2 regions of the Olsenella sp. AGMB03486 genome follow, and region 2 is predicted to be linked to the other one. Evidence: riboswitches for the same ligand, from Rfam matches in the RefSeq annotation. Region 2 holds a riboswitch; the other holds the start of a gene.

Region 1 (15,414 bases), on a different contig from region 2:
TACCCGCGAGTCCGTGCTCCAGAACGACCAGGTCGACGCCGTATTTGCAACCTACTCGATTACGGACAGCCGCAAGAAGGTCATCTCCTTCGCAGGCCCCTACTTCGTCTCCCAGCAGGCCATCCTGGTCCTCGCAGACAACACCGATATCAACAGCGTCGATGACCTCGCCGGCAAGAACGTGGCTGTCCAGTCTGGCTCCACGGGTCCCAGCATCGTGAGCGAGCTTGCCCCTGATGCCAAGCAGCAGGAGTTCAGCACCGACGAGGAGGCACGCCAGGCCCTCGAGCAGGGGCGCGTCGATGCCTATGTGATCGACGAGACGCTCCAGATGGGCTCTGTCGTCAAGAACCCAGGCAAGTACCGCATCGCAGGCGACCCGTTCGGTCCGGACGATCCTTACGGCATTGGCCTCCCGCTCGGCTCCGACGGCGTCGATTTCGTCAACGCCTGGCTCAAGAGCATCGAGGATGACGGAACGTGGGAGCAGCTCTGGAAGATCGCTATCGGCGACCGCACGGGCCTCGACAACGCCCCCGAGCCTCCTGTCATCGAGGCATAGGCACCCTATCCAGCATATTTCCTGGCTGTTAGCACACTATGAGGTTTCCGCTGCACCCGGGCGGAAACCTCATACTTCTAGAGACACGCCTTCTTCCAGAAGGCACCTCACAGAAAGGAAGGAGAGGATGCATGAGCTTCGCTGAGCTCTGGAGCGCCTATGGCTCGGACTACATCACGGCCCTTCTCACGACCTGGCAGCTTACCGCCATCTCGTTCGTCTTCGTGATGCTGCTCTCTGTCATCATCACGATCATGCGTGTCTGCCCGATCAAGCCTCTGCGCGTCGTAGGCGACCTCTATGTGCAGATCTTCCGCAACATCCCCGGCATCTCGCTTCTGATCATCTGCGTCTATGCGCTGCCGTATCTCAAGGTCCTTCTGTCCTACCGCGACTGCGTGATCATTGCGACAATCCTTCTGGGCTCTGCCTTCGGGTCGGAGAACTTCATGAGCGGCATCAACACGATCGGCGTCGGCCAGATCGAGGCAGCACGCTCCATCGGCCTCACGTTCACGCAGATCCTGCGCCGCATCGTCATTCCCCAGGCCCTGCGCTCGTCCGTGCTGCCGATGACAAACCTGCTCATCGCCGTCATGCTGACGACAGCTTTGGGCTCCCAGGTCCCGCTCGATCCCAATGAGCTCACCGGCATCGTCTCTTCGATCAACACCCAGGTCGCTGGCGGCATTGCCACGTTCTTCATCTCCGCGCTCGGCTATGCCCTGACCGCTCTTGCTATCGGCTTTGTCGGCAATGCAATCGACAGGAAAGCGAGGATCCTGAGATGAGTGCCACGACTGTCTCCATGCGCGACGCCCTCTACGAGGCACCCGGTCCCAAGACCCGTCACCGCATCCGCATCTGGACGGCCATAGCGCTCGTCCTCGTCGCCCTGGGCATCTTCGCGATCGTCCAGCGCTTCTATGTCACAGGCCAGCTCGCCCCGAAATACTGGGCCTTCTTCACGCGCTGGACGACCTGGCGTTTCCTGCTCCAGGGATTTGTCGGCACGGTCGAGGTCGCTGTCGCGGCAGGCATCATCGCCCTTGCTCTCGGCCTTCTCCTCATGATGGGCCGCATCAGCGAGAACAAGATCCTGGCCGGCATCTGCCATGTGATCATCAACTTCTTCCGTGGCGTCCCGAGCCTGCTTCTGATCTACTTCTTCTTCCTGGTCATCCCCCAGTACGGCATCAAGATGTCCTCGTTCTGGATGATCACGCTGCCGGTCGCGCTTGCTGCCTCAGGTGTCCTGGCCGAGGTCTTCCGTGCCGGCATGTACGCCGTGCCGAAGGGCCAGACGGAGGCTGCCCTCTCTCTCGGCATGAGCCCGCTCCACGTCAAGCTCAAGATCGTGTTCCCACAGGCCATCCGCATGGTCATACCGTCGCTCATCTCGCAGCTGGTCGTTGTCGTGAAGGACACGACCGTCGCCTACGTCGTGTCGTTCCCCGACCTCCTGCAGAATGCGCGTGTCCTCATCACAAACTACGATGCACTCGTCTCCACCTACTTCGTGGTTGCAATCATCTACATCCTCATCAATTACGGCATCAACCAGTTCGCCATCTCCCTTGCCCGGAAGCAGGGCTCCTCGATCGTGGCCCGCACGAACGAGAATCCCGTCTAGCAAGGAAGATAGGCAGACATTGGCAATGGATAGGAGCCATATGGATACACAGGCAGCCACAGTACCCGTCATCGAGCTCAGGCATGTCGAGAAGCACTACGGAGACCTCCATGTCCTGAAGGACATCAATCTCTCCGTCCACAAGGGCGAGGTCGTCGTCGTGATCGGCCCTTCCGGGTCGGGCAAGTCGACGCTCTGCCGCACGATCAACCGCCTCGAGACCATCGATTCAGGCGAGATCTTGATCGAAGGCAAGCCTCTTCCCCAGGAAGGCAAGGAGCTCGCTGCGATGCGTGCCGACCTTGGCATGGTGTTCCAGCAGTTCAACCTCTTCGCGCACATGACAATCTTGGATAACGTGACCTTGGGTCCCATCGATGTCCTGCATGAGCCGAAGGAGCAGGCCAAGAAGGAGGCCATGGACCTCCTGGGACGCGTCGGCGTGGCCGAGCAGGCAGGAAAGGTCCCCGCCCAGCTCTCCGGTGGCCAGCAGCAGCGTGTCGCGATTGCCCGCTCCCTTGCGATGCATCCGAAGGCCATGCTCTTCGACGAGCCGACATCTGCCCTCGACCCCGAGATGATCAACGAGGTCCTGGACGTTATGGTCGAGCTTGCAAAGCAGGGAATGACGATGATCGTCGTGACGCATGAGATGGGCTTTGCCCGCCGCGTTGCTGACCGCGTCGTCTTCATGGCAGACGGCCAGATTGTCGAGGAAGGCACACCTGACGAGTTCTTCGAGCATCCGAAGAGCCAGCGTGCCCGCGACTTCCTCGACTCCATCATGGGCCACTAGCCAGGATATCCCGCACTGCACATCTGGCGCCCCGCATCAGCCGCAAACGATGCGGGGTGTCCTCATGAAAGGTCCTTTTCCATGTCTGTATCTTCGAAGCGTCCTCTTATCGGCATCGCTCCCCGCTGGGAGAGGAAGGTGCCGACCGCACAGGTCCCCGACCAGCTTGCCCCGACCGAGGGGATGGCAAGCTGCTTTCCTGATGCAATCGTCGATGCAGGAGGCACGCCTATCCTGCTTCCGCTGACAGATGACGCAGATGCAATCAACCAGCTTGTAGAGCTCTGCGACGGCTTTGCCCTGCAGGGCGGCCCCGATGTGGACCCTGCCCGCTTCGGCAGCACCGAGCCATACGATCCGGCCCTCCTCTGCCCCGAGCGCGATGCCTTCGAGCTTCCGCTCGTACAGAAGATCCTCGCTGCAGACAAGCCGCTCTTCACGACCTGCCGCGGCACGCAGCTCCTGAACGTGGCACTCGGCGGCACGCTCTGCATGGATGTGCCGAGCCTCAAGCCACGGGAAGGCATGCAGCTCTGGCGCCATGCCAAGGTCCTGACCGATCCGGTCCACCCTGTCGAGGTGAAGCCAGATACGCTTCTTGCCTATATTGTGGGAAAGCCAGAGATCCAGGTGAACTCGGCCCACCACTGCTGCGTCGGGAAGCTGGGAGAGGGGCTCATCCTTTCCGGCGAGGCAACAGACGGCGTGCCTGAGTGCATCGAGCTTCCTGAGGCACGTTTCGTCCTCGGCGTGCAGTGGCACCCTGAATACACGTGGCCGGCACTCGCCTCAGACCGCGCGCTCTGGCATGCCTTCGTGGATGCCGCACGCAAGGCCTAGGATCTAGCCGCGCTTCCTCGAAGCGAATGCGTGCAGAGCCTCTTCAAATGTCCGCTTCTGCTCTTTGCTCCAGCTGCCCATATCATCCGACGTGAAAAGGACGCTCCCCAACGAGGCATCTGCCTCAAGGAGCGTCTTCTTCTGTGCTTCAGAGAGCTTCACATCGTCTCTCAGGAAGAAGACATCGGGGTCGTTGAGGAACGCCACGCCATCCATATGCGCACGTCCCCGGATATTGCCGAGAGCATTCTTCGTGCTCACGCGCTCACGGCCGGATATCCTCATGTACGGCGCGCCATCCCAGTCAAGCCCCACGTCGCAGCCGATGCGGCAGTACTCGGTGCGGCCGATAGCAGACATGATGGGCACGCCGCAGAGATCGAAGAGCGTGCCTTCAGGAACGGAATCCCTCAGAAGGTCGAGCGCGTCTGCCATGAGCTCGCCCCGGTTCTTCCCGCCATGCGGCAGGAGCGCTGCCGCATAGAGAAAGTCGAGCTTGAGAAGCCGGAATCCCCAGGTATCTGCAGCAAGTCCCAGCACCTCATGCACATAGGAGCGGACTTCAGGGTTCAAGGTATCGAGCGCATAGCCGCCTGACCAGTGAGAGCCGCTCATCACGGGGTTTCCTGCCTCATCGCGCAGAAGCCACTCCTGATGCTCATGGAAGAGCCGAGAGTCCTTCTCGCAGACGAAGGGTGCGATCCAGAGCCCCGGAAGAAGCCCCACTGCAGCAATCTTCTCTGCCATGGAGCCCATGCCATGAGGGAAGCGCTCTGTGCTTGGATGCGTCCAGTCCCCTACCTTCGTGTAGCCGTCGTCGATCTGAAAGACCGGAAGGATGCCTTCGGGCACCTGCCTGGAAAGCGCTGCCTTGACACCAGCGAGGTCCTGCACAAGCTTTTCCTCATCGATATCCCCGTAGTGCCTGTACCAGCTCGTGAAGCCGACGAGGGGCTCAGCTGGCCTGCGCCTCTCCCCTATGCATGTCACAAAGCGAGCGAATGCCTCTTTTGCTGTTCCCTCCAGAAGGCAGAGCGCAAAGACGCAGATGCGCTCGCCGGGCTCGATGAGACGGGCTGGCCCTTCCTTCACGATCCTGAACTTCTGCGCATCGAGATCTTCCTGGATCGTCGTGAGCCCAAGATCGGGCAGGCATTCTCCGAAGAGGAGCGTCTCATCTCCGTAGCGCAGATATCCATAGCCTTCGCCGTGCTGATGTCCACTCTTGGGATTCTGGGGGCAGAAGCGGTAGTCACCCGAGGCATCGAGCACCCAATGGCGGATGGCCGCCTTCGGCGTATGGGCAAGGCCGGCCATCGAAGCATCGAGCGGACGCTCGCAGGAGTCGGTCCAGGAGTTGTAGCCATTGAGGAAGAGCGCCGTGGCCTTTTCCATATCTGGCTCGATCGTCGCCTCGACGGAGGCCACCATCAGAGGCTCAAGAGGCTCAATCCACAGGCGGCAGCCGTTCTCTGTCTCCTCGAGCTCCGCCATTAAGGGAAGCCTAGGCACTCCCGGCACGAGGACGGATGCCGTTCCTTCCTTTCCGGCAGCTGTCCGCCAGGAAAGCTTCCAGGAAGGCGCCTTCAGGATATGTGCGAGCAAAGCCATCCTATCTGCCTTCCTCTGCAGAAGCCGACTCCGTGGCGCCAATCGTCCTGAGCACCTTGGCTTCGTGATAGCGCGTGAAGACAAGCCCCGCCACGAAGCAGAAGATGGTCGCGACGATTGCCGTGAGACGGTAGCCCATCTGTCCCCCTGCAGCCGTCGAGAGCGACGTGAAGAGGACCATCGCAAGCGTCTGCCCCAAGGTCATGCTGAACGTGCGTGCGGCATAGAACATGCCCTCGCGGTTCTCTCCAGACGTTATGGCATCAGCCTCTGCGATATCGGCAAGCACAGCCTGCGGAAGGATGCCAAGCATTGCCATGGGCACGGCGGCAAGCACGGCCACAAGGATGCCCCAGACAAGCGAGGGGATGCCGAACTGGCCGCAGACCGATGTCACAGCAAAGGCGAGGCAGAAGAAGAAAAAGGCGAAGGCAACAAGCTTCTTCTTGCCCATCTTCTTGGCCAGGATGTTCACCGGTGCATAGAACAGGAGCGATATCGCCGTCATCGCAGCGAAGAAGATGAAGGTCCAGGAGTCGTCGAAGCCCATGAGCTCCGTGACATAGTACGGAAGGCCCGTCTGGAACATCGTGATTGAGACCCAGTAGAGGACGTCGGACCCTTCGAAGATCTGGAACTCGCGGTCCTTGAAGGTCTTCACGACCGACTGCCCCATGGGAGTCGAGCTCGGCTGCGTATCGGCGTACTTGACCTCGTCGATCCCGAAGGCAGCAACGAGCATGCAGATGGCAGCGACGACAGCAAGCACGGCGACCGTCGCACGGAATGCATTGGCAGGGCCCAAGGCCGGCTCGAGGAAGCCTGAGATCATCGTCACGAGATATGCCATGGCAGTGCCGACGAAATAGGTCACAGAGATATAGGTCGAGATGTTGATCCTGAGCTCCTGCGTACGTCCGAGCTCAGGAATCAGGGCATTGAACGGCGTGCAGTAGAGCGAGAGCGTGATGTAGAAGAGCATGAGACAGCAGAAGAGCAGGACATTGTTCGCCACCGCAGACGAAGTTCCCGGCAGCACGAACACGAGCACCGTCATCGCTGCAAACGGAATCGCCGCCCTCCTCATGAACGGGATCCTCCTGCCGTGAGGGCTGGCAAGAGAGTCAGACTTCGAGGCGATGAAGGGATCGATGAAGCCATCGAGCAGGCGTCCGCAGCCCGTGATGATACCAATGACGGTAAGGCCGGCACATACGATGCCCTGGGTGATGAAGATGGGCATGCCTTCTGCGACCAGGGTATCGGAGGGCATGTAGTAGTAGACGAGCCAGTTGCTGATGATGCCCGAAAGTATTGCCCAGCCAAGCTGTCCGATCGCGAAGAGGCGGATGGTCTTCCCATCTGCAAGCGGCCTGCTCTCCATGGATATCCCTTCTCGCAGAAACGTGCCTAGATCCTGATGAAACGCACTGCCATATCGACAAGGCAGACAAGCTCTGAGGGGTCTTCCTCGAAACGGTCGGAGGGGATCACATCGCCCCGGGAGATCTTCTCTGCCAGGCCCGTAAGCGCATGGGCAACCGTGCGGTAGAACGTCCTGAAATCGTCGATCTGCCTGACCGTGCCATCGGAGACGCCGAGCTGGTAGGCATCGACGAAGATGAGATAGAACGAGTCGACCTCGCGTCCATAGTCGGCAAGCGCCTCAAGGCCGACATGCTCTGCAAGCATCAGATGGTCGAAGTCGTCGAGGAAGCGCACGAATTCCCTGTTTGCCGCATAGTGCGCTGCATACTCGCGCAGCAGGCACTCGAGGCGGTCTGCGCCCGACATGGCAAGGAAGCAGTCCGATTCCACGATATCCATGATGCGGTCATTGAAGCGCTGCCAGAGAAGCGTCGCTGCCGCAATCGCAAGATTCGTCTTCGTGGAGAAGCGGCGATAGAGCGTGGCTACGCCGACACCAGAAGCATCGGCAATGTCGGTCATCCGGACCTCTCCCAGGCCATCCTTCAGGAAAAGCGCCGCTGCACAGGCCACGATATGGGCATCGCGGCTCTCTTCGGCAGAGCCCGAAAGGTCACGCATCCCCCGCTTCAGCAGGCTTGTGTCGAGACCTGCGTACTCCATTCTTGACTCCTTTGCCGCGTGAGTGATAGTCTGTCTATCACTTTGATAGTCAGACTATCAAGCATGCCGCCACCCGTCAAGGAGGAATCCATGGAGAGAGACGAAGACCGGGCGAAAAGCGCCTTCGGAAATGTCCAGGACGAGCACACCTATGAGAAGGCCGTCCGCTCCAAGGAAAGCTATCTCAAGCGTTTCGGCGATGACTCGAATGCGGTCTACCACCTTGCGGCCAAACCGGTGCCGGTAATCTCAGACGCCCTCGGCGTCCGGAACCTCGCGCTCTCAGGCACCGGAGATGCCTTCGATATCAAGGCAGATGCCGCAGCGGCACCCATGCCTCCCGAGACCTCTGCCACGCAGGAAGACGCCCATGGCGCTCCTCTCATTGTCGGCAATATCCGCATGGGATTCGGGCACTACCGGATTGCGATGGCCATGGCATCGGCTGCTCATGCGATGGGATACACCCCCTACTGGATGGACCTTGCCTCATTCAAAGGCTCAACAGGATCTGCTGCCATCGCCTGGCAGAACAGCCTCTATTCCAAGGGCTCGAAGGTCTCGCAGCAGGTTCCCCTCTTCAACAAGCTCTTCTGGGAGCCGCTCAACAGCGAAGGATTCCGCAAGCTCTCCTACAACGCAGGCGACCAGAAGATGAGCGAGCTTCTGGTGCCGCTCTTCCGCGACATCGCAAAGGACACGCCCTTCATCGGCACCCATGCGTGGTGTGCACAGGCAGCAGTCCATGCCGGGATGACGCACGTCGTGAATGCGATTCCCGACAACTGGCCAATGGCGCTGCATCTGGCAGAAGGCTCAATCCACACCGTGCAGACGCCGAGCGCCTATCTTGGCTACCACCAGCTCCGCGGCATGGACCCGAAAAGGCAGCTTGCCCCCATGCCGGAACATTCCCTCTTCTATACGGGCCACTATGTGGACCACGAGCTGGTCTCAGCGATACCCGAGGATTGCAGGTCCCGTCGCGAGCGCGTGCTCGGAGGTGGCCCTGTGCGCTACCTCCTCTCTGTCGGCGGCGCAGGAGCGCAGCAGGAGCTCTTTGCTGCCATTGTCTCCCACCTCATCCCCTACGTGAAGAAGCATGAGGCCGCCGTCTTCATCAATGTCGGCGACCACAAGGATGTCTGGGAAGGGCTCGTGAAATCCGTCGATGGGCTCTCCGCTCTCGCTGAGACCCACTTCGGCGACTTTGCCGGCACGGAAGCCTTCGCCGAAGCAGCCTATGCAGGAGATGTCCAGGGCATCCATGCCTTCTGCGATGAGGACATCTTCTCAGCCGTCTACAGTTCCAATGTCCTCATGCACTGCTCCGATATCCTTGTCACGAAGCCAAGCGAATTCTCGTTCTATCCCATCCCGAAGCTCATGATCCACCGCATCGGCGGCCATGAAGCATGGGGAGCTATACGTGCCGCAGAGGTAGGAGACGGCACCTACGAGATGGACAGGACCGAAGAGGTCCTCTCGATGATCGACTCCTTCCAGCATGACAGGAACCTCATCTCGTTCATGTGCGACCGCATCGAGGAAGCGAACCAGATGGGCATCTACGACGGTGCCTATCGTGCGGTCGACCTCGCTGTGCATGGCCTCAAGTCTTCCTGGGCGAAAGCGAGCAGATAGAAAAGAAGCAGCGCCAGCCACAGAGGGCTGGCGCTGCTTTCATGAATACGTCTTGCATCTAGGTACGCATGCCCGGACCTCCCGGGCCGCCGCCTCGCCCATCAGGACCTCCTGGACCTCTTCTGTCCGGCGCCCACAATGAGGGCCACGGGGGCCGCCTTCAGATTCCCAGCCACCACGCATGCCAGGATCTCCCCGGCCGGCACCTCTGCCCCAGTCACCGAGCCAGCCTCCCATGCCCATGCCGCCACGGAAGAAGAGGCCACGGATGAGCTGGAAGCCCACCATGAGCAGAAGGACAAACATGACAACGAGCAATAGCATCTCACCCGCCTCCGATACGCCAGCAGCTGGAGCGCCTTTGGTTCCGCAGCCCCGATGAACTGCCCTGTGCTGCTTGAACGTCGGGTGAGCATACCCACCCCGATAAGGCCGATGCATATTCCAGTCCGGTACCATGTCTCAAGCTCAAAGCTCGATGCATGCTGAGCGTCTGCCAGATATCAGCTGAAATAGCCGCAGCAGGCTGCATGAAATAGCGAGTCTGGCCGCTCTTGACAGGAGGCGGTGCCGGAGCAGACGCTGGCATCAGCGAGAAACGTTCTGTCGGAGAGGAGAAGGCCATGTCGAGCTTCAAGACGTTTCAGCAGACCATTGCTGCCAAGGCGCTGGACGCAAGCCATGTAGAGGCCACCTTCGAGAACGGCAGCGCTGCCATCCTCGACCTCTCCGACATCAAGGGCCAAGGTCCCTGGGCAAAGCTCCAGGATCCGGCCTTCTTCGAGCGCGCACATGCCGCCTTCGGCACCATCGTCTGGCCAGACGGCATAGACCTCGCGCCCGAAGAGGTCTGGGTCCGCGCGCAGAAGGCTGCCTGCTAGATACGAGGCAGTCCGAGATAGGCTCCTTCCGGAAGCACCGTCTTGCTCTGAAGGCCACAGGCAAGCACGAGCTTTGCCTGCCTCACCGCATCTTCCGTGCCTCTGTCTGCGGCGAGTCCCGCTGCAATGGCGCTCGAGAGCATGCATCCCGTTCCGTGGGCAGAGCCACCCGCGACAGGCGGAACCGATATCCAGGAGACGCCGTCCTCTTCAGCCAGGCAGTCATCGGCAAGTCCCAGATGCCCGCCCTTGAGAAGGACAGCGCAGCCGAAGCGGCGCTGGAGCTCAGCAGCTGCAGCGACCATGCCATTCCGCGAAGCGATCTCATGTCCCAGGAGCTTCTCCGCCTCAGGCACATTCGGCGTGATGAGCGTAGCCAGGCGGAAGAGGGAGAAGAGCCCTTCTTCTGCATCCTCCTCGAGAAGCAGGGTCCCGCTCGTTGCCGCGAGCACGGGATCGACCACGATGTTCTGCGCACCGACCTGCCTCAGCGTCTTCGCTGCTACAGCAGCTATCTCTTGCGTGCCGAGCATGCCGATCTTCACGGCAGAGGGCACAAGGTCTTCGAAAGCAGCACGGATCTGCTGCTGCACAAGCTCGGGCGGAAGCGGCGTGACCACATGCACTGCCGCAATCGACTGCGCCGTCACGGCCGTGGCTGCCACCTTGGGATGAAGGCCCATTCCCGAGATGGTTGCCACGTCCTGCGCCAGGCCTGCCCCGCCCGAGCTGTCAAGCCCTGCTATAGCAAGGACCGCTTTCATGCGGAGACGACCTTCTGAAGCTCTGCCTTGAGCTTCTCTGTCGCCGTACGGCAGTCATCTGCGGCAAAGATGGCAGAGACGACTGCCCCTCCGGCAACGCCCGTGCCTTCGAGCTCATGCGCCGTCGTGGCATCGACGCCGCCGATACCGATGACGGGAATGGGGACCGCCGCGCAGATGCGGGTCAGCTCCCCATAGGTCACATCGACCGCGTCGGGCTTCGTCGGCGTCGGATGGAGCGCACCGACGCCGAGATAGTCGGCACCTGCCTTCCAGGCAGCCACAGCCTCATCCACGGTCTGGGCAGAGACGCCGATGATTGCATCCTCGCCCAGGATCTCGCGGGCCTTGCTGCAGGCAAGGTCTTCCTGTCCAACATGCACGCCGTCAGCGCCCACCTTCTTTGCAAGCTCGACATCGTCGTCGAGCACGAAGGGGACGTGGTGGGCAGCGCAGATGTCCTTGAGTTCGAGCGCAAGCTTCTCCGTCTCCTCGACGGAGGCCTTCTTCTCGCGGAGCTGGATGAAGGTAGCGCCTCCTGCAATGGCATCCTCGACACAGGAGGCAAGCGTCCTTCCGCGGAGCCAGGCTCTATCTGTCACGGCATAGCAGAACATGCTCTTCCTGATAGCATCGGCAGACCAGGGGCCTCTCTGGCAGGGTCCGAGCCTCTTCTCTCCCGCCATCAGAGATCTGCCACCTTTGCGGATGCCACAAGGTCTCTGCCCTGGACATTCGAGAGCGCATCGATCAGATAGACGCGGAAGCTACCGGTGCCGTCCTCTCCTGCCATGCGTGCGCGTGCCTTCTCGCCGCAGATGCCCATCATCGAGATGCCGGCAACCGTTGCCATATATGCATCCTCATTCGCTGCCAGGTAGGCCGGAAGCATTGCCGAGAGCATGCAGCCTGTGCCGGTGATGCGGCCCATCATCGAGACGCCATTCCTGATGGCGCAGGTCCTCATGCCGTCGCTCACGATATCGATAGCGCCCGTCACGGCAACCGTGCACTTCCATGCCACGGCAAGGCTCTTCACGAAGGCAGCTGCCTCGGCAAGGTTCTCCTCTGTCGCCACGTCAGCAGCCGAGGCATCGACGCCACGGGTCGAGGACGAGGCTCCACCAAGCGTACGGATCTCGCTCATGTTGCCGCGGACCAGCTGGGGATGGTAGGTATCGAGCAGGTGCTGTGCCGTCTCGGTACGGAGCTTCGAGGCACCGGCACCGACCGGATCGAGCACGATTGCATGGCCCAGAGACGCTGCCTTTGCGGCGGCATGGTTCATGCCTTCGATGCTCCGGCGGTTCAGGGTGCCGATGTTGAGGTCGAGCCCATTGCAGATGGATGTGATGTCTTCCACGTCGTCCGGCTCGTCGCTCATGATCGGGCTGGCACCGATAGCGAGGACCGCATTTGCGCAGTCATTCACCGTGACATAGTTCGTGATGCAGTGCACGAGAGGCGACGTCTTCCTGACATTGTCGAGGCAGGCACCAAGCTCTTCCGTATTCATAGGTATGCTCCTCCATGCAGCGAGAAGCAGATGCTGCCATCCGCCCTGCTGCTTCATGTGCTTTTCTTCTCTTCGCTTCTAGCCGAGGTCGACCGTAAGACCTGCCATGATTCTGTTCACGGTGCGGGCGGCGCACATCTTGCCGCACATCGTGCAGGTGCCATCCTCCTCAGGAGGCGCCTCCGCAATGATCTCCTTCGCACGGTCAGGATCTATTGCGCATGCGAACATGCCATCCCAGTCGACACGGCGGCGGGCATCGCTCATCTTGTTGTCGATGTCGCGGGCTCCCGGAATGCCCTTCGCGATATCTGCGGCATGGGCTGCGATGCGGGTGACGACGAGGCCTTCGCGCACTTCCTTTGCATTGGGGAGCTTCAGGTGCTCGGCCGGCGTCACATAGCAGAGCCAGTCAGCACCGGAAGATGCGGCGACGGCACCGCCGATAGCGGCCGTGATGTGATCATAGCCCGGCGCGACATCCGTTACGAGAGGTCCGAGCACATAGAACGGCGCACCATGGCAGAGGCGCTTCTGGAGCTTCATGTTTGCCTGGATCTCATCCAAGGCCATATGTCCCGGTCCTTCGACGACAACCTGGACACCCTTCTTCCAGGCACGCGTCGTGAGCTTGCCGAGCTCGACCAGCTCTGACACCTCGGAGGCATCCGTCGCGTCATACGTGGAGCCGCCACGCATTGCGTCGCCGAGGCTGATTGTCACGTCGTGGTCATGGAGGATATCGAGCACGTCGTCGAAGTGCTCATAGAAGGGGTTCTCCTCCCCTGTTGTCATCATCCACCCGAAGAGGAGCGAGCCGCCACGCGACACGACATTCGTGAGACGCTTCGTCTCGAGGAGAGTATTCAGGACCGAGCGGTTGAAGCCAGCATGGATGGTCATGAAGTCGACGCCGTCTTCGGCATGCGCTTCCACGACGTCCAGGAAGTCCTGGGCCGTGAGCTTCACGAGAGGCTTGTCGTTGTAGCCGATTGCATCGTAGATGGGGACCGTGCCGACCATGAGAGGAGTCTTGGAGATAAGCTCGCGGCGGAACGGACGGGTCTTGCCAGAGTTCGAGAGGTCCATGATCGCATCCCCGCCGAGCTCTTCTGCAATCCTGACCTTCTCCCACTCCTCCGGTGCATTCTGGATATCGCCGGAAATGCCGAGATTCACGTTGACCTTCGTGCGCAGGCCTGTTCCCACGCCGCAGGGCTTGAGTGCCTTGTGTGCCGGATTCGCAGGAATCGCGATTGTTCCTTTTGCGACACCGTCTCTGATGAATTCGTCGGATCTGTGTTCTGCCACTGCTACTGCGTGCATCTCGTCGGTCACGGTACCTGCACGCGCAGCATCCATCTGCGTCATGGCGCTCCCTTCGTTGGCATTACCCACATCAGGTTCCAAGGGTCGGCACCGCATTGGATGCCCTCTCAGCCAGCGTGCGCCAGCTCCCCTATCGAGTTGTAATGGTAGCACGTATCCCTTCTGCTGCAGCCTTGCCCGCATGACGGAAACGATATCGTCTCATCGGATGCGGGCGTCACTCCGCAACGCACGGCAAGTGGCCCCAGGCGGCCCTAAAGAACCGAGTCACGAGTTCTCCACAAGCCAGAACGCCCATGCCCGCAGCAGGCGCAAGCCCGAAGGGCGTTCGCCCCTCTTCGAAGACGCCTCCAGCTACTGCTGGCGCCTCCTCGCGACGAACCGCTGGTTCTTGCTACGAGGCCTGTCCGGCAGCGTTCGGACGAGCTCGCCCGCGTCCGCGAGGGGGTTCAGGTACGCATGCGCGACATAGCTCACGTTGACGCCGAAGTGGTCCGCCACCTCCTGCCTGCTTCGCGGCACGTCGCAGAACGCGATGAGCGCCTCCCTGGACAGCTCTTCCATCCCGCCAATGGACTCGTGGCGCCCCTCGGGAAGGCTGTAGAGCCTCACCGTGAACGTGTCCCTCGAGTCAACGAACACCGGCTGCCTCAGGCCAGCCCTTCGCATCTCATCGCGTATGACGGGAATCCCCGAGTGTCGGTTCTCCGCGACCCTCATGATCTCGAGCAGGGACACGAGCGTGGGATTCCTCGTCGGCATGTTCTCGTGGCCGAGGTCATCGACGCTCTGCCCGCCATAGATCCCGCCGGGGTTCCAGCACTCGAGCCGATCGGAGTAGATGGCGAGCCGGCAGGGGGTGCCGTCACTGTAGGGTCCGTAGTCGCGGTGCATGAGCGAGTTGGTGACCACCTCCCTTACGGCGTTCTCTGGATACTCGGGAATGTCTCTTCTCCTGCCCTCCTCGACGACGACCTTCGTCCTCGTATTCCTGCGGACGAACGCCATCGCGTCCTCGATAATCTGGTCGACGGTTCCCTCCAGGCGCTTGGAGTCAAGGAAGCGGGTCCCGTCCTCGGCCTGCGTGATCTCGGTTCCCGCCACAGCCACAGCCGTCATGCACAGGTTGGGATATACCTGCTGGGGATAATCGCCGAGGCACATGAGGCCGGCCAGCGTCGGGGCGCCCCCGCGCTCCGCACCCGTGAGCGACAGAACCTCGCTGGCATCCCTATGCGACAACCTGGGGCGACCCTCCTTCGCGTCCCTTACGAAGGCGTCGACGCGCTCCTCGTCCATCATCTCGTGAGTCGCCTGCGGACTCACGCTCACGTCGCTGCGCACGCCATCCTTGAACGACTCGATGGAATAGAGCTCCGCCTGGGTCATATGGAGGTCCTGGTCCCCGACCCTCACATAGGAGCCCTTCGTGATTCCCGCCGTCCTTCGGTAGGCCGGACGCATCCCGGCGGGCAGCCCCTCGAGGAACGCCCCCACGAGGATCGCTCCTTTCCAGACCGTCGTTGCGAAGGATGGGTGGAGCTCAGGCTGCATCTCTTTGCACTGCTCGACGACGTCCTTCTGCAGGCGCTGAGGGTCGAACACGCCGCAGACCTCGTAGCCTGCATCCTCGTCGATTCCGAAGATGACGATGCCCCCGTCCGCCTGATTAGAGAAGCTGGACAGGGTGTCGTAGAGGCGCGGCGTGCCCCCACGCGCGGCCTTCACCTCTATGCTCTGGGTCTCG
Region 2 (15,414 bases):
GATGCGTACGAGCGTGCATGCGCTCGATGATTCGGCACACGATCTTGGGACAGAGCTCAACCGGCTCGGCAGGGAAAGCGGCATCGCCGAGGTCGCGGTCGACTGCAGGATAGAGGAGCTGCCGCCCCGGGAGGTCTTCCGCTGCTTTGTGGCGGTGACGCGGGAGGCGCTCACGAATGCAGCACGGCATGCCCGGGCGGGGCGTGCTTCTGTGCATGTGGCCGAGATGCCAGGCATCTGGCAGCTCAGGATTGTCAATGATGGAGCGGTGCCCGAAGAGGCGTCCGAGCTCGAAGAGCAAGGCATGGGCCTTCGCAGCATGCGTGAGCGTGTCGAGAGCTTGGGCGGCACATTTGCCGTCACAGCCGACGGAAAGCAGTTCTCGGTCTTTGCATCCGTCCCCCGAAGGAGGCAGGCGTGAGGATTATCGTCGTGGATGATGACAGAATCGTCGTGAGGTCGCTTGCAACGATTCTGGGTGCAGAACCCGATATCGACGTCGTCGGCACCGGCACGAGCGGGGAAGAGGCAGCATCCCTCTTCTCGCAGCTCCATCCAGACATTGCCCTCCTCGATATCCAGATGCCGGGAAAGGATGGGCTCTTTGCAGCAGAGCGGATGCTCGAAGAAGATCCTTCTGCGCGGATCGTCTTCCTCACGACGTTTTCGGACGACGACTATATCGTGCAGGCCTTGAAGCTCGGTGCCCGTGGCTACCTTATCAAGCAGGATGTGGCTACGATTGCTCCCGCCCTGCGCTCCGTGATGGCAGGGCAGAGCGTGCTCGAGGGGGAGGTGCTGGCGCGTGCTGCCTCGCTTTCGGAGAAGCAGGCACCGTCAGAGCACGATCTTTCTGCCTTTTCCTGCCTTACAGACAGGGAGCGCGAAGTGGTTGCAGGCATCGCAGACGGCCTGAGCAACGCAGAGATTGCCGCCGCGCTCTGCATGAGCGAAGGTACCGTGCGCAACCACATCTCGTCGATTCTGGCAAAGCTGGGGCTCAGGAGCCGGACGCAGATAGCGGTCTTCTACTACCGCCACTGAGGGCCGGAATTCATTCCTGCCGTGGCAGTCGGGTATCGTAGGAAGAGATCTCTTCTGCGATAGGAGTGCCATGCCTCTTTCGATTGTCCGCCAGGACATCACCCATATGAAGGTCGATGCAATCGTCAATGCTGCCAATGAGCGCCTCATCATGGGTGGCGGTGTCTGTGGTGCCATCTTCCGTGCAGCCGGTGAAGAGCAGATGAAGGCTGCCTGTGCAAAGATCGGCCATGTTGCATGTGGCAGTGCTGTCGCGACACCGGGCTTTGCGCTCCAGGCGCGCTGGGTCATCCATACGGCAGGGTCCCGGTGGGATGCAATGCCGGGCCCGGGCTCACGGAAGCGGCAGCTTCTTTCGGGCTGCTACATGAGCTCGCTCGATCTGGCAGGGAAGCTCGGTGCCACCTCGATCGCCTTCCCGCTGATCTCGTCCGGCATCTTCGGCTGCCCGAAGAGCCTTGCCCTCGAGATTGCCACAGAGGCTATCCGCAGCTGGTTCACAGAAGAGGCCAAAGCCAAGCCGGATGCTCCCGATATGGATGTCTATCTCTGCGTCTTCGGCCATGACGCGACGAAGGCAGCGCGGAAGCTCGACCGCGACCTCGAGGAATACATCGGCGAGACCTATGTCGACGAAGCAATGCAGAAGGACAGGCGCAGCCGCAGGCGCGAGCTCGAGCTCCTCGACGAAGGCACCTCCTTTGGAGGGGCGCCGCTCTCTGCCTCGGCGCCCATGCCAAGCGCTCACGAGGCAACTCCTGAAGACGAGCTCGACGATCTTCTCCGCAATCTCGACGCCTCGTTTCCAGAGACCCTGCTCTCCATGATCGATGCGAGGGGCATGACGGATTCTGAGGTCTATAACCGTGCGAATCTCACGAGGCAGTACTTCAGCAAGCTCCGGTCGGGCAAGATCCATCCCAGCAAGCGGGTCGTGCTTGCGCTTGCCGTAGCGCTCGGGCTCGATCTCGATCAGACAGAGCTCCTGCTGGGGCGTGCCGGCTACTCGCTTGCGCACAACAGCAAGTTCGATGTGATCGTCGAGTTCTATATCGGGCATGGCATCTGCGATATCGACGAGATCAACTATGCGCTCTTCAAGCATGACCAGCAGCTCTTGGGTGTCGCCTGAAGCCCTCTTCCTGGATGTCGCCTCAAAGGCTACCTGCAGAGAGGCTCCCTCTCCTAGACTCGTGGCAGCACGAGGTCAGGGTGGCCAAGGCCACCAGAGAGGAGCAGATATGTCTCAGCATGCAGACTTCCAGAAGAGGAACGGGTCCGGCACACATGATGTCCTGAAGCTTCATGGGAAGGTGCAGCAAGGGCTCACGGAGCTTGCCTTTGTCGTCGACGAGTCGGGCTCCATGTACGATCTGGCGAAGGATACGGTTGGCGGCTTCAACTCCATGCTCAGGAAGAACCGGGAGGCGGATGGCAAGGCGAACGTCTCTGCCGTGTTCTTCAGCGATGGCACGCGTGCCGCGCTTGACCGTGTCCCTATCGAGCACGTGCGTCCGCTGAATAGGTGTGACTACGAGCCAGGCGGCTCCACGGCACTGCTCGATGCGCTCGGTGGCGCCATCTCCCATACGGCAAAGGTCCAGAGCTATCAGCCAGAGGGCTTTCGCGCTGAGCATGTCGTCTTTGTCGTAATCACCGATGGCTACGAGAATGCAAGCCACCGCTATACCTATGCACGCGTGAAGCGGATGATCGAGGGCTATCAGCGCCAGGGATGGGAGTTCGTATTCCTCGGCGCAAACATCGATGCCGCCGCAGAGGCAGACCGTCTCGGCATCGCTTCGGACCATGCAGCGCAGTATGTTGCAGATGGCGCCGGTGTGGACCTTGCCTATCAGGCGATGGCAGAAGCGACGGTTGCCATGCGTGCTTGCGGCTGCATGCCAGAAGGCTGGAACGAGCGTGTGAATGCCGATGCAAGGAAGCGCGTCTAGAGCCCCGGAAGCCAGCATTCCAGAAGGGACATTCCCGCCGCCGGATCTGGCGCTGGGGTGCTCTGCTGAACGCATGGTGCATAGCTATCAAGTGTCTTACGCTATGACCAGCAATCTCATCCCGTCCTTGAAGCTGCAGACTATGGGCGGAAAGCCCTGAATGCTGGATACAGCATGCTGCGCAGAAGACAGAGATTAGATGCGTCTCCGTATACGTGAAACGTATAGCGACCTGCAGAATCAGCAGGCGGGATCTTGTCCCCTTGCCCTTGCACTGAAATCGTCAGGAAGAGGATCCCTGCATCCCTGAAGAGGCGCGGCGGGGATGCCGGAGGGGACTTCGGCTCCGGGACCAGGAAGGGCACAAAGATGGAGAGGCGGGTACTGGGAAAGAGTGGCATCGAGGTATCGCCTCTGGGCATGGACTGCATGGGACTCACGCACGCAAGCGGAGACCTGATGCCGGATGCCGAGGCTGAGCGTGTCGTGCGCGAAGCCTATGAGATGGGCTATACGTTCTTCGATACGGCCGAGTGCTATGTCGGGTTGCGTCCCGATGGCACGAAGGCCCACAACGAGGATGTCGTGGGAGCAGCGCTTGCGCCGGTCCGTGACAGCGTGGTCATCGCCTCGAAGTTCGGCGTCCGGCATGCTGCCGACCGCACGCCTGTAATGGATTCTTCGCCTGCGTCCATCAGGAAGTCTGCTGAGGGAAGCATCAGGCGCTTTCAGGCCGACCATATCGATCTCTGCTGCCAGCACCGCATCGATCCCAAGGTCGAGCCTGAGGCGGTCGCTTCCACCATGGCCGATCTCATGAAGGAAGGCAAGATCCGTGCCTGGGGCATCTCGGAGGCAAACGAAGAGTATCTGCGCCGCGCCTATGCGGTCTGCCCGGTTGCTGCTGTCGAGAACCGCTACTCGATCATGGCAAGATGGCATGAGCCGCTCTTCCCGGTGCTCGAGGAGCTCGATGTGGCGCTTGTCGCCTTCTCGCTGTTGGCAAACGGATTCCTGACAGGCGCCTATCCGTCAAAGACCAAGTTCGAAGGTGCACAGGACTACCGTCTCGGCATGCCCCAGTACACCGAGGAAGGCGAGAGGCGTGCACGTCCGCTGATCGAGCTCATCGCCCAGCTCGCCGAGAAGCATCATGCAGCCGATGTCCAGATATCGCTTGCCTGGATGCTCTGCAAGAAGCCCTGGATCGTGCCGATTCCGGGCAGCCGCAAGCCGGAGCGCCTGCGCCAGTTCAACGGAACGGACAATCCGGAAGAGCAGCACAAGATTGCAGAGGAGCTCCTGGGAGATATGGGAGCACGTGCTGTCCTTATGGCTCCCTTCCGCTGTACATACGGCGTGCACATCAGCCTCGGCGACGATGTCCTCGTGAACATGAACCGCACATTCCTCGATTCGAATCTCATAACGATAGGGGACCGCACCCTCATCGCTCCCGATGTGAAGATCTGCTGCGGCGAGCACAATATGGACGCGTCGAAGCGTTTCGGGACGAGGGCGGATGGGACGAGGTATCTGATCATGACGACCCGTCCGGTCACGATAGGCAAGGACTGCTGTATCGGCGGCAATGCGACGGTCCTTCCAGGCGTGACGATCGGCGACAACGCCGTCGTCGCAACGGGGGCTGTCGTCACAAAGGACCTCCCAAGCAATACCGTCTGCGGCGGTGTGCCGGCCCGGGTGCTGAGGGAGCTGTAGAGTCGAAACTATAGGCTGTGCCAAGCGAGATGGAGGAGACGCAATGGCTATCACGGTCAATCTGAGGTATACGGGAAAAGACAGCAGCGCAAAGAAGTTCGCCGAGGAGATGGAAGCGTCGGGTACGGTCGATGCCATTCGTGCTGAAGCGGGCAATCTCCGCTATGAGTACTGGGTCTCCTTCGACGACCCGGAGACCGTCCTTCTGATCGACTCCTGGGAGAACCAGGCAGCAATCGATGCCCACCATGCATCGCCGATAATGAAGACGATTGCAGAGCTGCGCGACAAGTACGACCTGCACATGACGTTCGAGCGCTATGTCTCGGATGAGGCGGGCATGCCTGAGAGCGACCAGAAGTTCATCAGAAAATAGCAGAGCATTCGCAATGTCTTGACCTGCGCCGTCCAGAGCTGCATCTGGGCGGCGCTTTCTGTTGGAGGCTATGGTGGGAAAGCTCCCAATGCGGCTCAACTCGACATGAAGGCAACCTTCCATAGTCTCATTCGTCCCATTTCGGCAATCTCGCCTTTGAGCTGCCCTTTCGGTGCAAGAATATGGTGCCGGAAGGAAGAGCCTTCCAGAGAAGACCAGCATCCCAGAGGAAGGGGAGGGAACATGAACGAGCATGATTCAGCTTGCACCATCAGCGTGCCGCAGGATATGAGCGAGAGCATCTCTATCAGAGTGGGCAGGACTGTAGCGGAGCTGCTTGTCCAGCATGAGCCCGTCTCCTTCTACTCTGTCGCAGAGCGATCGGCTGTATCGCGCAGCACGCTCTACCGCAGGGAAGACCTTCGCCGTCTTGTCTGCCGCGCCCGCGAAGGGAAGCTTGGCGCTGCGGGAAGCGATGATGCCGCTTCCGAGATAGCCCGGCTCGAGCTCGAGAATGCCGGGCTCCGCCGTGAGCTCGAAGAGGTCAGGCGCGAGAGGATGCTTCTCCAGCGGGGCTGGCAGGCGCGACGACAGCGCCAGGAGCATGCCCTGCGCAGGCTGCACAGGCATGCCTCAAGAGCGGCATAGCGAGGAATAAGAGCTCATCCGGAAAGCAAGAATAGGCTGCCGAATGACAGCCCGCCATGGAGCCATGCCGAGATGGGGCAGAGCTCCTGCCGGGCAGCTCATTGCTGCTGCATATCGTGCTCCGCACATCGCAGCAGCCTTTTCGGGGCGTGGCGGAACGGAAGACGCGCGGGCTTCAGGTGCCCGTGGCCATAGGGCCGTGCGGGTTCGAATCCCGCCGCCCCGACCAAGTGCATGAAAAACGTATCAAGGCATCGGGCGTGGGCTGCGATGCTGCTGCCTGCTGCTTCGGCAGAGGCAGATGAACCATAGAGAGATTCAGCAGAAGGAGGAAAGGGGCATGGCAGTGTATGCAAAGTACACGCATGTCGAGCGGCTCGGCACAGAGGAATGCGAGGGGCTTCTCGACAATGATTGCGTGTATGTCTCATCCAAGATAGATGGAACGAATGCCTGCGTCTTCTGGGATGAGGAGACAGGCGCACTCGGCGCAGGATCGCGTACGCGCACGCTTTCTGCCGAGTCGGACAATGCCGGCTTCTTCGTGTGGGCTACAGGCGATGCTCAAGAGGCAAAGCTTCTGAGAGAATACTGCAGGGCACATCCAGCGCAGGTCGTCTACGGCGAGTGGATGGGCAAGGACAAGCTCATCGGCTCCTTCAAGGGCTACGACAAGAGGGCTCTGGGCACGCTGTTCATCTACGACGTGCTCGACGAGGAGGCTGGAGGATATCTCCCCGAGCCCACGTGGAGGGAGGAGCTTGCCAAGGCGGGCCTCGAGCCCTATTTCGTGAAGCTTCTGGCTGTGCTTGACCATCCGACTGAGGTAGATGTTCTCGATCTTGCAAAGAGGAACGACTTCCTTATCGAGGGGACCGGCAAGGTCGGCGAGGGCGTCGTCTGCAAGGTGCCTGGCTGGAAGAACCAGTTCGGCCGCATGGCATACGGGAAGATCGTGCTCGACGAGTTCAAGCGGCAGGGGAGGAAGCCTGCCTTTCATGGACAGGTGGAGCCTGCCATCATCGAGGCATTCGTGACGGATGCCGAGATCGAGAAGACAATAGCGAAGGTATGCGTCGCGTGCGGCACCGACGAGTTCGACCCGGCGAGCCGCAAGATGATGGGGATGCTCATCTCCTTCAGCTGGAAGGATCTGCTTGGGGAGTGCCCGAACTGGGCCAGGAAGTTCAGGAATCCGAAGGTCGACCTCGGGACCATGCAGGGTCTCTGCTCCAGACGTGTCGGCACATTTGCTGCAGGCAAGCATTAGGACTGCCTGCATGGAGAAAAGCAGGAAAGAGCAGCCCGTATGGGACGGAAATGAACGTCCTGTACGGGCTTCCTGCTTTTATGGGAGGGATTCAGGAACTCCTGCTTACCTCGAGATCGAACGAGTTGCTGTCTCCGCGGTAGGTGGCAACGGAGTACTCCACCGCTGTCCCGTCCGCATCGCGCGCGACGGAGTGGAAGACGATCAGGGAGTCTCCTGGCTCCACATCGAGAAGCGCTGCCGTGGCACCTTCTGCCTTGATGGCCTCGAGGTGGCGCCGTGCACGCATGACCTGCTTCCCGCATTCGCTCATGGCGGCATAGAGGCTTTTCGTGTCGAAGTCGTACTGGTCGAGCCCAGGATAGAGCGCATAGGGGATGTAGCTTTCCACGAAGACATTGGGCTCTCCGTCTGCATAGCGCAGGCGCACAAGCTTGTAGACCTCGTTTCCCGGGGAGAGCTCGAGCGCCTCCTGCACCGCCTCGCCTGCACGCTCGCGGCGGAACGTGAGCACCTTCGTGCTCGGCATGCGTCCTGCCAGACGCATCGCATCCTCGAAGCTTGCGAGCTCCATCGTGAATCCGCGCTGGCTTACTTTGGGATGCGTAACGATCGTGCCACGCTTGCGGCGCTTTTCCAGGAAGCCCTCGCTTGCAAGGATCTGGAGCGCCTGGCGAACAGTGGGCCGGCTCACGCCGTAGGCCTGCGCGAGCTCGATCTCCGTGGGGATGGTCGTGCCCTCGGGATAGGTCCCGTCCTTGATCTTCGCGAGAAGGTCGTCCTTTATCCTGTCGTAGAGCGTCTCTGCCACGTCTGGCCTTTCGTCTGTGTGGATGCCCCCATTGTAGGTGACTGGGAATGGCATGAAGTAAGGTATGACATAAAAAGTCTGGGAAAGCAGCAAATTCTGGTCCAGGTACCTGCTGCTTGAAAGAATCTTCTGCAAGAAAGTCAGGCAATTGCGGCATAGAGGTCAGCTATAGGCGCTATTATGTCAGACATAAAGACCGACAGAGGCAGAACATGGTGCCTGCCTTCCGGAAAGGGAGCATGCATGAAGCGCTATACGATCTCAGAGCTTGCGTATATGGTCGACCATACGAATCTGCATCCCGATGCGACGCGCAAAGACATGGAGAAGCTCTGCCATGAGGCAGTGACGTATGGCTTCCATATGGTTGCCGTCAATTCGGTGCAGTCGAAGCTCTGCTCGACCCTGCTTGCTGGCACGAATGTCCATACGGGCGCTGCCATCTCCTTCCCGCTTGGCCAGACCTCGATCGCCACGAAGGTCTTCGAGACGAAGGATGCCCTTGCAAATGGCGCGAACGAGATCGACTATGTCGTGAACCTCACGGAAGTGAAGGCGGGCAACTGGGACTACATCGCATCGGAGATGTCGCAGATCGTGCGTGTCTGCCGCGAGGCAGGTGTGCCTTCCAAGGTGATCTTCGAGAACTGCCTGCTCACGCATGAGGAGAAGCTGAAGCTCTGCGAGGTGGCCTCGAAGGTGCTGCCGACCTTTGTGAAGACCTCTACCGGCTTCTCGACGGGCGGCGCTACGGTCGAGGATGTCCGCCTCATGAGGGGGCATGTCGATCCGCGCGTGAAGGTGAAGGCGGCAGGCGGCATCCGCACGGCCGATGCCTTCCTTGCAATGGTCGCGGCAGGCGCCGAGCGCATTGGCTGCAGTGCCGGCGTTCCCATCATGGAAGAGCTCAAGCAGCGTGCAGCCGAGTCCGGCACGGACATCTTCGAGCTGTAAGGACCTCTATGGGACCGATACTCTTGAGGCCAAACTACATCTCTCCCGTCTGGTCAGGTCCTCGAATCAATGAGGCGAGAGGACTCGAGGCGGATGTAGCCGGCCTCCACGGCGTCCGCGAGGTTGCCGCTTGAGGCTGTTGTGGATCCTCGCCACGGTATCGGCGACGTAGCCCTCCTTCAGGAGCTCGGCGTCCAGCGCCTTCACGGTCCTGGTGGTGATCTCGTTGATGCGCATGTTGCCCAGGTGCCTCCTGATCACGTCGACCTCGCTGCGGTACTTGGTGGCCGTGCTCGAGGCGATGAGCCTGTTGGCCTCCATCTGGTTGATGCTCTCCGGCATGAAGTCGCAGATCCGAGGGACGTCCTCCTTCCTCTGCTTCTCCAGCAGGTCGCCCATGACGGCCTCGCGCTCCAGCTGCTCGCGGATGTGGCGCTTCTCCCTCTGGGCGGCGCGCTGGCTCGTCGAGCGGAAGTTCCTGGACACGTACTTGCGCACCTCCCGGTCGTACTGGTCGCGTCCGTAGTAGCAGAACCTCGCCTGCCAGCGGTCGCCGTCTATGTGCCTTACCGAGCCCTCCGAGTACTTCGTCATGACATGCCTCCCGTCTGCTGCGGCGTCGCTGCGGGACCTGATGGCCCGCGGCGACGTCCGGGTTTCCGTAACTGGGTAGTGCCGAGATACCTCCCAGATGGATTCCGTTCCTAGATGGACTGTCGAGCCCAAGAATCCATCTAGGAGGCGTCAATTAGGCTAACGTGGTGGACTCCTGGCACATCCAGATGGACTGCGTTTCCGGACTCCGCGGACGAGAAAGCACTCGTGTCAGCCTACGTCACAAACGGTCATATGACCCAATCTGCCTGGGTGTTTGTGATGGACTGTGCGCGCGCTATAATGGCCTTGACATGGGGGAGCTGGGACTATGGCCCGGCTGAGAGGTGGCACCTTCTGCCACGACCCAATTACCTGATCCGGATAATGCCGGCGTAGGGACCAGAGCAACCTGTTCGGGCGCCTTACGTGATGCAGGGCGCCTTTTTGGTGCCCGGAAAGGATATGCATGAACTGCTCTGTCGCAATCCAGTATCTGCCGCTCGATGCGGCAACCGACGAAGAGGTATGCCGCATCGTCGATGCGGTCATCGCCTACATCGACTCCACGGGCATCGACTACTTCGTAGGGCCCTTCGAGACCGCTATCGAGGGCGATTACGACGAGTGCATGGAGATCGTGAAGCAGTGCCAGCTCGTCGGCGCCAAGGCCGGCTGCAAGCATGTGGCGACCTATGTGAAGATCGACTACCGCTCCGAGGGCGACGTAATGACCACAGAGCACAAGGTGGGGAAGTACCATCCCACGGACAGCGAGTTCCAGGACAGGAGCGAAGACGTTGCCTAGCGAGGATGTCTCCGAAGAGACGGAGAAGAAGGCAGAGGAGCTGCTTGCCAAGCGCAGGAAGCGTGCGCACCGCCGTGCCGTCATGATTCCTGCATTGACGATACTGGCGATCCTTGCAATCTGGCAGCTTGTCGTCGTGGTCGGCCTCATCCCGAACTTTCTTCTGCCGAGCCCGACCCAGGTCATCACGGCGCTTGTGACCGATGCAGGGCTTCTTGCCTCGCACTCCGTGACGACGCTTGTCGAGTCCATCCTGGGCCTCGTTATCGGCGTCGCCGTCGGCTTTGTCGTGGCAGTGCTGATGGACCGCTTCGAGGGCGTGGCACTGGCGCTCAATCCTCTCGTCACGATCAGCCAGACGATTCCCACCGTCGCAATCGCGCCGCTTCTCGTCCTCTGGTTCGGCTACGGCCTTGCCCCGAAGATCGTCCTCGTCGTTATCTCCACCTTCTTCCCCGTGACGGTATCGCTTGTCTCGGGATTTCGCTCGGTCGACCCCGATCTCCTCGACCTCATGCGTACGATGAACGCAAGCCGGTGGCAGATCTTCTGGCAGGTGAAGCTGCCGGCAGCACTGAATGAGTTCTATAGCGGCCTTCGCATCTCAGCTACCTACGCAATCGTCGGTGCTGTCATCGCCGAGTGGCTCGGCGGCTTCAGCGGACTCGGCGTGTACATGACACGCGTCAGGAAGTCGTTCTCCTATGACCGCATGTTTGCCGTGATCATCCTGATCTCGGCCCTCTCCCTTCTCCTCATGAAGGGCGTCGATGCACTCCAGAAACTCACCATGCCTTGGCTCAAGGCAGAAAGGAAGAACAGAAAATGAAGAATCTCTCCCGCCGCGCATTTTTGGGAGCAGGCGCCCTTGCCTGCACGAGCGCTCTTGCCGCCTGCGGATCCTATGACAACTCCGGTGCCCAGTCCCAGTCGCAGAGCTCGTCTGCTTCCTCGTCTTCGGATTCATCCGAAACGACGCATATCGACTTCTGCCTCGACTACACCCCGAACACGAACCACACCGGCATCTACGTCGCCCAGAAGAAGGGCTGGTTTGCCGATGAAGGTCTCGATGTCTCGATCATCCAGCCGGCAGACGATACCGCAGAGGCCCTGATCGGCTCGGGCCAGGCGCAGATGGGCGTCTCCTACCAGGACTACATTGCCAATGCCCTTGCCTCTGACAATCCGCTTCCAATCCAGGCAGTCGCTGCCATCATCCAGCACAACACCTCTGGCATCATGAGCCGCCAGGAGGATGGCATCACGTCCGCAAAGAAGATGGAAGACCATGTCTATGCGACGTGGGACATGCCGGTCGAGCAGGCGACGATCAAGCAGGTCATGGAGGCAGACGGCGGCGACTTCTCGAAGCTCAAGATGGTTGCCTACTCCGTGGACGACGAGGTCAGTGGCCTCAAGGCGAACATGTTCGACTGCGTCTGGGTCTATGAGGGATGGGCTGTGCAGAATGCTGCGGTCCAGGACTATCCGGTGAACTACTTCAGCTTCATCTCGATGGATCCGGTCTTCGACTTTTATACGCCGGTCCTCGCTGCGAACAACGACTTCTGCAAGGAGAATCCGGATACGGTTGCTGCCTTCGTGCGCGCTGCGAAGAAGGGCTACGAGTACGCAATCGAGAATCCGGACGAGGCGGCGGATATCCTGCTCGAAGAGGTGCCGGAGCTCGACTCTGCCCTCGTGAAGAAGAGCCAGACCTATCTTGCTGGCCAGTACCAGGCAGATGCCTCCTCCTGGGGCATCATCGACGCCGACCGCTGGGCAGCCTACTTCCAGTGGCTCAACGACAACGACCTTGTCACGAACAAGCTCGATGTCAATGCCGGCTGGACGATGGACTACCTCGAGGCTTGAGGCCATGGCAGAATCGGCAAATACGCCAGCGCTCGAAGCCGACGATCTCGTCCTTTCCTGGGATGGGGTCCATACAGTCGTCTCTCATGTGAGCATGTCGGTAGCGCCAGGAGAGGTCGTCTGCCTCGTCGGACGCTCCGGCTGCGGCAAGACGACAATCCTCCACGCCCTCTCAGGACTCACCGTCCCCGATGCGGGCCGCGTGCTCCTGCATGGGACAGACGTCACGGGGCATCCGGGCAAGGTGAGCTACATGCTCCAGAAGGATCTCCTGCTGCCACACAAGACAATCGAGGACAATGTCTCCCTGTCGCTCGTGCTCGGAGGCATGAAGAAAGAGGAGGCACGTGCCAAGGCGGCTCCGCTCTTCGGCCGCTTCGGCCTTGAGGGGACGCAGAAGAAGTGGCCCTCGGAGCTTTCGGGCGGCATGCGCCAGCGTGCGGCGTTCCTGCGCACCTACCTCATGGGCAACGATGTGATGCTTCTGGACGAGCCGTTCAGCGCTTTGGACGCCTTGACGAGAGCAGACATGAGGAGCTGGTACTGCAGCATGGCAGAGGAGCTCGGATATGCGACCCTCATGATCACGCACGATGTCGACGAGGCAGTGAGCATGGCACGAAGGATCTATGTCCTCGGCGGCAACCCCTCAGAAGGCAGGCCGAGCCACCTTGTCGGCGAGATTGCCGTGCCAAGAGGAGATCTCTCCGCTTCTGCTTTCGCGCTCACAGATGACTTCCTCTCCTGCAAGAAGCAGGTGCTCGAGCTTCTGGGTGCCAACGCTACAAGTTGATGGCAGTGTCAGCGATCTGATGTGCGCAAGGTCCCTTCGGAGGATAATGGATGTCCATATCCGATGAAGGGACTTTTTCATGCCGCTTACGCTCAATTCGGCGCTCTCCACGCTCAAGCCTTCGGGCATCCGCCAGTTTGCACGTCTCGCGCATGAGACGCCGGGGTGCATCTCGCTCACGCTCGGCGAGCCGGGGGAGACGACGCCTGCTCCCATCCGTGCAGAGGTTGCACATTCGCTCGAAGAGGGCAAGACCCACTATCCGCCGAACAATGGCACAGCTGAGCTCAGGGAAGCCATCTCATCCTACATGGCAGGGCGCGACCTTGCGTTTTCGCCGGAGCAGGTCATCGTCACCTCGGGCGCGACCGAGGCCATCTATACGATCCTCACGACGATTCTGGAGCCGGGCGATGACTTCATCATCCCCACGCCGGCATTCCTCCTCTACGATGCAATCGCGCGCATCTGCCGCGCGAATCCCATAACGCTCGATACGTCAGAGGACAGCTTCCAGATAGGGAAGGAAAAGCTCGCTGCTCTTGTGGGCCCCAAGACCAAGGCCATCATCCTGAACTCGCCCCTGAATCCGACAGGCACCGTGCTCACGAAGGAAAGCCTGGCTGCTGTGGCTGAGCTGGCCCGTGAGCATGACTTCTATGTGATCTGCGACAATGTGTATGAGCGGCTTGTCTATACGGACGAGTTCACGGGCTTTGCCGAGAGCTATCCGGAGCTTGCGGACCGGACAATCGTCGTGAACAGCTTCTCGAAGCCCTATGCCATGACTGGCTGGCGCCTGGGGTGGCTTGCGGCGCCAGAGCCCCTCATGCCTGCCCTTTCGATGGTCCACATGTATGCCATCTCGAGCGTCGTCGCATTCACGCAGGACGCCGCTGCCAGGGCGCTGGCAAGCGATGTGGAGCCCTTCAGGCAGAGCTACGAGAGGCGGCGCGACATCACGATTGCAGCGCTCCAGGAGATGGGCCTTCCCTGCGTCGTGCCAGAAGGCGCCTTCTATGCATTCCCATCGGTCGCAGGGCTTGCAGATACAGATGGGAGCCATATCGGTGCGGAGCGCTTCTGCACCCGTGCCATCAAGGAGGCAGGGGTTGCCCTCGTGCCGGGCACCTGCTTTGGCTGTGCCGGCCATGTACGCATCTCATATGCGACAGACGAGGAGACGCTCAAGGAGGGTCTCCGCCGTCTTGCGTCCTTCGTGGGAAGCCTGCAGAGGATCTGAGTTCGCAAGCTGGAGCAGAAAAGCAGATGGACATGAAGAGAGGGCAGCCAGCCGGCTGCCCTCTCGTGTTTTCCGCTGTCCTTGCCATCCGCCCTTATGGCATGCGGATCAGGCGCTCGTAGGCAGAAAGGCCCACCGTCAAGATCGACTCGTCGAAGTTGAAGTCTGCAGCATGGAGCGGCGTCTTCTCGCCGGTGCCGAGAAGCAGGAAGACGCCGGGAAGGTAGCGCTGGTACCAGGCAAAGTCTTCGGCAATAAGGAGCGGCTCGGGCAGAAGCTCGAGCTCGGGAAGCGCGGCAAGCGCCTTCTGGAAGAGGCCTGGGTCGTTCGTGACCGGGGGATAGCCCTGGGAGAAGTGGACCTCGGAGGTGCAGCGCTCGTCCTCTGCGGCTCTGGCAGCGAGATCTTTGACCTCGTCCTGAAGGCGCGTGTCCATTGCGTCGGAGAAGATGCGCAAGGAGCCTTCGAGCTTAGCCGTATCGGCAATCTGGTTTCTGACAGAACCCGCCTCCATGCGGCCGAACTTCAGGATGCAGGGCTCCACTGCCCTGCGTTCCTCGAGGAGGTCTGCAGCCGCACGCTGGAAGCGACAGGCAGCAGAGAGGGCATCTGCTCCCTGGTCTGCTTTCGCGATATGGGACGCCTTGCCCAGGAACGTGACGTCGGTCTCATGCGAGCCTGCCAGAAGAGGTCCTGGCTTTGAGGCAAGCGTGCCTTTCGGAAGATCGGGCCAGAGATGGAAGCCGAAGATTCTGTCCGCATGGACCTTCCTGAAGATGCCCGACTCGCAGATAATCCGGGCGCCTCCCGTCGTCTCCTCTGCCGGCTGGAAGACGAGGAGCACCGAGCGGGGAAGCTCATCTGCACAGGTGACAATATGGTGCGCGAGTCCCAGAAGCATTGCCATGTGTCCGTCATGTCCGCAGGCGTGCATCTTGTGCGGATGCGTCGAGGCAAAGGGGACGCCGGTCGTCTCTGTGACAGGCAAGGCATCCATATCGGAGCGGAGGGCTGTCGTGTGCTCGCTTCCGCGGTCGAGGAAGAGGCAGACAGTGGAGCGGCAGGGGTGGAGGATCTCAGCTTTCTGCCCACTGGCTACGAGGGCATCCCTCACGCCTTCGAGCTCGTGCTCGATATAGGCAAGCGTCTCAGGCAGGTCGAAATCGGTCTCTGGTATCTGGTGCAGGTCGCGCCGCCACTGGCGCAGGTCTGCTGCAGTCGGCTCTTTGGACATAGGCAAGGTCCTTCCGTGCTATGGATAGGTTGCTACATCAATTGTGATGCAGCCGTGTGGGGCCGCTGTGGGCGCCGCGCATCC

The links. A riboswitch is a leader RNA that binds a small molecule or an ion and turns the genes downstream of it on or off. The one in region 2 is predicted to bind thiamine pyrophosphate.
Region 1: it holds a riboswitch for thiamine pyrophosphate, as region 2 does, so the genes downstream of both, thiC (phosphomethylpyrimidine synthase ThiC) here and ABVS03_RS04330 (MTH1187 family thiamine-binding protein) in region 2, are expected to answer to the same signal.

The regions. Positions count from the first base shown of each region.
Region 1 is NZ_JBEVTM010000004.1:144,937-160,350, forward strand. Features, by position in the region: gene ABVS03_RS03395 (glutamate ABC transporter substrate-binding protein) at 1-562, shown strand, start outside; gene ABVS03_RS03400 (amino acid ABC transporter permease) at 694-1,353, shown strand; gene ABVS03_RS03405 (amino acid ABC transporter permease) at 1,350-2,195, shown strand; gene ABVS03_RS03410 (amino acid ABC transporter ATP-binding protein) at 2,236-2,991, shown strand; gene ABVS03_RS03415 (gamma-glutamyl-gamma-aminobutyrate hydrolase family protein) at 3,073-3,831, shown strand; gene ABVS03_RS03420 (glycoside hydrolase family 36 protein) at 3,835-5,442, opposite strand; gene ABVS03_RS03425 (MFS transporter) at 5,444-6,826, opposite strand; gene ABVS03_RS03430 (TetR/AcrR family transcriptional regulator) at 6,853-7,533, opposite strand; gene ABVS03_RS03435 (hypothetical protein) at 7,624-9,177, shown strand; gene ABVS03_RS03440 (hypothetical protein) at 9,217-9,501, opposite strand; gene ABVS03_RS03445 (DUF2442 domain-containing protein) at 9,801-10,058, shown strand; gene thiD (bifunctional hydroxymethylpyrimidine kinase/phosphomethylpyrimidine kinase) at 10,055-10,822, opposite strand; gene thiE (thiamine phosphate synthase) at 10,819-11,508, opposite strand; gene thiM (hydroxyethylthiazole kinase) at 11,508-12,338, opposite strand; gene thiC (phosphomethylpyrimidine synthase ThiC) at 12,417-13,709, opposite strand; TPP riboswitch at 13,697-13,809, opposite strand; gene ABVS03_RS03470 (ATP-binding protein) at 14,022-15,414, opposite strand, start outside.
Region 2 is NZ_JBEVTM010000006.1:13,928-29,341, forward strand. Features, by position in the region: gene ABVS03_RS04270 (sensor histidine kinase) at 1-421, shown strand, start outside; gene ABVS03_RS04275 (response regulator) at 418-1,044, shown strand; gene ABVS03_RS04280 (macro domain-containing protein) at 1,115-2,176, shown strand; gene ABVS03_RS04285 (VWA domain-containing protein) at 2,286-2,999, shown strand; gene ABVS03_RS04290 (aldo/keto reductase) at 3,369-4,721, shown strand; gene ABVS03_RS04295 (putative quinol monooxygenase) at 4,765-5,097, shown strand; gene ABVS03_RS04300 (DUF6262 family protein) at 5,341-5,745, shown strand; tRNA gene ABVS03_RS04305 (tRNA-Leu) at 5,889-5,974, shown strand; gene ABVS03_RS04310 (RNA ligase family protein) at 6,086-7,015, shown strand; gene ABVS03_RS04315 (GntR family transcriptional regulator) at 7,107-7,826, opposite strand; gene deoC (deoxyribose-phosphate aldolase) at 8,070-8,780, shown strand; gene ABVS03_RS04325 (hypothetical protein) at 8,847-9,374, opposite strand; TPP riboswitch at 9,682-9,793, shown strand; gene ABVS03_RS04330 (MTH1187 family thiamine-binding protein) at 9,844-10,182, shown strand; gene ABVS03_RS04335 (ABC transporter permease) at 10,265-11,011, shown strand; gene ABVS03_RS04340 (ABC transporter substrate-binding protein) at 11,008-12,060, shown strand; gene ABVS03_RS04345 (ABC transporter ATP-binding protein) at 12,065-12,853, shown strand; gene ABVS03_RS04350 (pyridoxal phosphate-dependent aminotransferase) at 12,933-14,096, shown strand; gene ABVS03_RS04355 (amidohydrolase) at 14,191-15,330, opposite strand.